2 regions of the Mesorhizobium sp. J8 genome follow, and region 2 is predicted to be linked to the other one. Evidence: predicted binding sites of a transcription regulator. Region 2 holds the regulator's gene; the other holds the start of a gene.
The links. The regulator HrcA, encoded in region 2, represses chaperone genes, less so after heat shock. The targets are predictions, from matches to a motif close to GTTAGCACTCNCNNNNNGNGAGTGCTAAC.
Positions count from the first base shown of each region.

Region 1 (2,459 bases), 2.5 Mb from region 2:
CCGGCCACCGCCATGCTGATGCGATAGTCGTCTTCCGAGGTCTTGGCGATGTCATAAGGTGGCCAGTTGTCGACCGTCTCGAGCCGACTTGCCGTTTCGAGCGCATTCAGCATTCGATCGAAGCCGATGCTCGACCGGAACAGGGGACTGAAGTCAAAGGTGGTTCTCATAGCTACATCCTCCATTGAGCAACATAGATACGAGGAGCGCCAAGGAAGCAGCGCTCCTTGACCTCGCCGGTCTCTCAAGCACCGGCAAAATCGATCTGGGAATTCAAAGCCGGGACGTCAAGGGCCAGCCCCCAAGCCGCCCTGAAGGTCGTGAAAAGTCACCCCTTCGACTGCATGCAGGCAGGCAAGTGATGAATGAAGACGGCCGTGTAACACGGCCGCCTTGGGGAGCTGATCTTCAGTGGATCGCGATGATCCCGTCAACGGCCCGCCATTCCGACGGCCTGATGAGCCGATGGTGAGCGACGCGAACAGAATGCAAAGCGCCCGCCAGCTCGCGTTCCCAAAAGCCCAGAAAGCCCCTCAGCGCGGGGAAATCCGGGGCCAGATCATAGTCCTGCCAGACATAGAGCTGGAGCAGGCTGGGATGGTCAGGCAGATGATAATGGATCTCGGCGGTGGTTAAGCCGTAGCCATTCATCTGCAGGCGGAATTCCCTGCTGACCGCATTCGCCATCGTCTTCTGCGCCTCACGCGCTCAGCCGGTCGATCAACTGCCGGTGGTCGTCATCGGCAGCGTAGCTGGGCGACGGGGCGAGCGCATCGAGCCGGCGCAGCGCATCCATGATGTCGTCGAAGGAGACCGGCCGCTCGGTGCCCGGTGGCTGGCGCAGCGCCGGCATAGATTCCACGGCGCAGGCGTCGGATGCCCAGGACGAAAGGATCGCCCGCTTTTCCCAAATGTCGAGCGAGCCGTCCTCCAGCACTTCCTGCGGGTGCTGAAAATGGCTGGCCGGCGACAGCAGCCGGTCGAGCGAAAGGTCTGATATTTCGGGAGCTAGGGAAGGAATGATCGGCGAAAGCGTCTGTCGGTCCATTTCTGTCCTCCGTCTCCAAAAAACTCCTTGTTTCGGTTTCGAATTCCCAGCGGTCCGGGCACCGCCAGGCGCCGATAATTTTGTTCAGCTCACGCGCGAATTCAAGCCTCTCCTTTGTCTACGCGATCCAATTTACCGCATGTTTTCAGTACGCTAGCACTCAGCGATCGAGAGTGCTAAAAATTTTTCGGCACCCCCTTGAAAGTAGAAGAAGGCAAAATTAGCTCGTCATGCGCGCGACGCCGAAAGGGTCGCGTGCCCCGCTCCGGTCCTGCCGGTCCGGAGCGGAGGAACCTCTCGCAATCTGTTTGTCCTGAAGGAGAACGATATGACGTTCCGTCCACTGCATGACCGCGTGCTCGTCCGCCGCATCGAGGCCGAAGAGAAGACGGCCGGCGGTATCATCATCCCCGACACCGCCAAGGAGAAGCCGCAGGAAGGCGAGGTCATCGCCGTCGGCCCGGGCGCCCGCGACGAGAGCGGCAAGCTCGTACCCCTCGACGTGAAGGTTGGCGACCGCATCCTGTTCGGCAAGTGGTCCGGCACAGAGATCAAGCTCAACGGCGAGGACCTGCTCATCATGAAGGAAAGCGATGTGATGGGCGTGATCGAGCAGGCCGCGACGCTGAAGAAAGCTGCCTGACCGGGGCTTCCACCGAACCACAACCCAGTCAATGAAAACTGCCTAAAAGGAGTGATCCAATGGCTGCCAAGGAAGTCAAATTCCATTCCGACGCCCGCGAGCGCATGCTGCGCGGCGTCAACATCCTCGCCGACGCGGTGAAGGTGACCCTCGGCCCCAAGGGCCGCAACGTCGTCATCGACAAGTCTTTCGGCGCCCCGCGCATCACCAAGGATGGCGTCACCGTCGCCAAGGAGATCGAGCTCGAGGACAAGTTTGAGAACATGGGCGCCCAGATGGTCCGCGAAGTCGCTTCGAAGACCAACGATCTCGCGGGCGACGGCACCACGACGGCCACCGTGCTTGCCCAGGCGATCGTTCGCGAAGGCGCCAAGGCCGTCGCCTCCGGCATGAACCCGATGGATCTGAAGCGCGGCATCGACAAGGCGGTGGATGCGGTCGTGGCCGAACTCAAGACCAACGCCCGCAAGATCACCAGAAACGACGAGATCGCGCAGGTCGGCACCATCTCGGCCAATGGCGATGCCGAGATCGGCCGTTTCCTGGCCGAGGCCATGGAAAAGGTCGGCAACGAAGGCGTCATCACCGTCGAGGAAGCCAAGACCGCCGAGACCGAGCTGGAAGTCGTCGAAGGCATGCAGTTCGACCGCGGCTATCTCTCACCCTACTTCATCACCAACCAGGACAAGATGCGCGTCGAGCTCGACGAGCCCTATGTGCTGATCCATGAGAAGAAGCTCGGCAACCTGCAGGCGCTGCTTCCCGTGC
Region 1 is NZ_AP024109.1:2,586,799-2,589,257, reverse strand. It holds gene MJ8_RS12020 (Hsp20 family protein) at 1-170, opposite strand, end outside; gene MJ8_RS12015 (usg protein) at 409-687, opposite strand; gene MJ8_RS12010 (hypothetical protein) at 701-1,048, opposite strand; gene groES (co-chaperone GroES) at 1,377-1,691, shown strand; gene groL (chaperonin GroEL) at 1,751-2,459, shown strand, end outside.
Region 1: the regulator HrcA is predicted to act here: its motif matches at 1,201-1,229, upstream of groES (co-chaperone GroES).

Region 2 (2,459 bases):
CGACGCTTCCAGGTCGCCGTCGCGGTAGGGGAAGCGGACCACGCTGTTGCTGTTGGCGATATAGACCCATTGCGGCTTGTCGCCCGGCGGATAGAAGGCGATGCCGTAGGGCCGGGTCAGGCCCTTGGCGAAGATCGACTTCTGCGCGGGCTTGCCGCTGCCTTCCGCCAGCCGGTAGACGCGGACCTGGTTCGCCCGGCTATCGGCGACGAAGAGATCGCCATTCGGGGCCACGCGCACGACGCGCGGGCTGTCGATGCCGGAAGCGACCAGCTCGGCGGAAAAGCCGGGCGGGAGCTTCGGCTTGGCATCCTCCGGGCGATCGGTGACGCCGCCGCCATTGGAGGCGGACTCCGCCATATCGGGTTTCGGCAAATCCTCCGGCTTCAGCAGCCGGCGCACGCCCGGGCGGTCGGCCTTCCAGTCGCCGAAGGCTTTTTCGCCGCGAAGCAGGGGCTGATCGGCCTGCTGCGCGAAGGCCCCGGTGGCAAAGATCAGCGCGAAGCCCGCAAGCCCGGCGATCCGCATCATGCTGTCCTCCGTCGTCTGCTGACGCGCCTCACTCGATCAGGCGCCAGAGACAGGAAATATTGGGCAAGCGCTCGAAAAGAGAAGCCTGCGCACGCGGTTTTGACGGAGCAGAGGTTCAAGCCTCTTCGGCATCCAGGTCGTCGTCGAGGCGCTTTTCCAGCTCGACGAGGTCCGTCGGCAGAGGCAGGCCCATGGCGCGGAGTTCCCGCAATTTCTCGCGCAGCTGCTCCTGGATCTCGTGCTCGTCCTCGGGCTGGTTGATCATTTCCTGAAGCAGGAGGTCGATCTGGGCCTTGATTGCTTCCAGCGCCATTTTTCCGGCCCCCTTGACGTGTTTTAACGAAGCATGCGCGAAATCAGTTGCGCAGTATAGTCGACCATCGGCACGATGCGGGCGTAATTCAGGCGCGTCGGCCCGATGACGCCAAGCGCGCCGACGACGCGGGCGTCCTTGTCGCGATAGGGGGCGACGACCAGGGACGAGCCGGACAGCGAAAACAGCTTGTTCTCCGAGCCGATGAAGATGCGCACGCCCGGCCCTTCCTCGGCGAGGTCGAGCAGCTGCAGCAACCCGTCCTGCGTCTCGAGGTCCTCGAACAGATGGCGCAGCAATTCGAGGTCGGCCTGGGCGGTGACGTTTTCGAGCAGGTTGGCGCGGCCGCGCACGATGAGGCGCGCCGGCAGGCCGCTTTCGGCGCCGGCCCAGACCGCCAGCCCCTTCTCGACCAGATCCTGCGAGAGCGTATCGAGGGCGGCACGGGTTTCGTCCTTGATGCGGGCGATCTCGGCGCGCGCCTCGGCCAAGGTGCGGCCGCGGATATGGGCGTTGAGGAAGTTGGACGCCTCGTGCAGCTGCGAGACTGTGATGCCGGCCGGCAGGTCGATGACGCGGTTCTCGACGTCGCCGCTCTGCGACACCAGCACGGCAAGCGCCTTGGTCGGCTCCAGCTGGATGAACTCTATGTGCTTCAGCGCCACCTCGTTCTTGGAGGCAAGCACGAGGCCGGCGCCGCGCGACATGCCGGAGAGCATCTGGCTGGCTTCGGTCAGCATATGCTCCAGCGTCGCGCCCGAGCCGGAGGCGCGCACCTGCGCCTCGATGGCGCGGCGCTCGTCGTCGGATAGATCGCCGAGCTCCATGAAGGCGTCGACGAAGAAGCGCAGGCCGGTTTGGGTCGGCAGCCGCCCGGCGGAAACATGCGGCGCGTAGATCAGACCCAGATGCTCGAGATCGCTCATCACGTTGCGGATGGTGGCCGGCGACAGCGAGGACGGCAGGATGCGCGACAGGCTGCGCGAGCCGACCGGCTCGCCGTCGCGCAGGTAGGAATCGACGATCCGCCGGAAAATATCGCGCGAGCGCATGTCGAGTGACTGAAGTACGGGCGACTGAAGCCCGGGACCTTGGGACGTCGGATCGACTGGTTTGTTCATTCCGGCGAGAAACCTCCTGCCGAAAAGATATAGACTTAAGCCACAGCGGCGCAACCCAGGTGCCGCGTTTGCGATCGTCCGGCCGTTTTCCTTTGCGCCATGCCGCGCATGCGTCTACAAGCCGCCGACGAATCCGGGAAAGAACAGAAAGAGCCTCGATGCGCCCCTCCAAACGCCAAGCCGACGAAATGCGCGCCATCTCCTTCGAGCGTGGCGTGTCCAAGCACGCCGAAGGCTCGTGCCTGGTGAAGTTTGGCGACACGCATGTCTTGTGCACGGCGAGCCTTGAGGAAAAAGTGCCGGCCTGGATGCGCAATTCCGGCAAGGGCTGGGTTACGGCCGAGTACGGCATGCTGCCGCGCTCGACCGGCGAGCGCATGCGGCGCGAGGCTTCGGCCGGCAAGCAGGGCGGCCGCACGCTGGAGATCCAGCGGCTGATCGGCCGTTCGCTGCGCGCCGTGGTCGACCTGCAGGCGCTGGGCGAACAGCAGATC
Region 2 is NZ_AP024109.1:43,050-45,508, reverse strand. It holds gene MJ8_RS00255 (PQQ-dependent sugar dehydrogenase) at 1-531, opposite strand, end outside; gene MJ8_RS00250 (hypothetical protein) at 647-844, opposite strand; gene hrcA (heat-inducible transcriptional repressor HrcA) at 868-1,965, opposite strand; gene rph (ribonuclease PH) at 2,124-2,459, shown strand, end outside.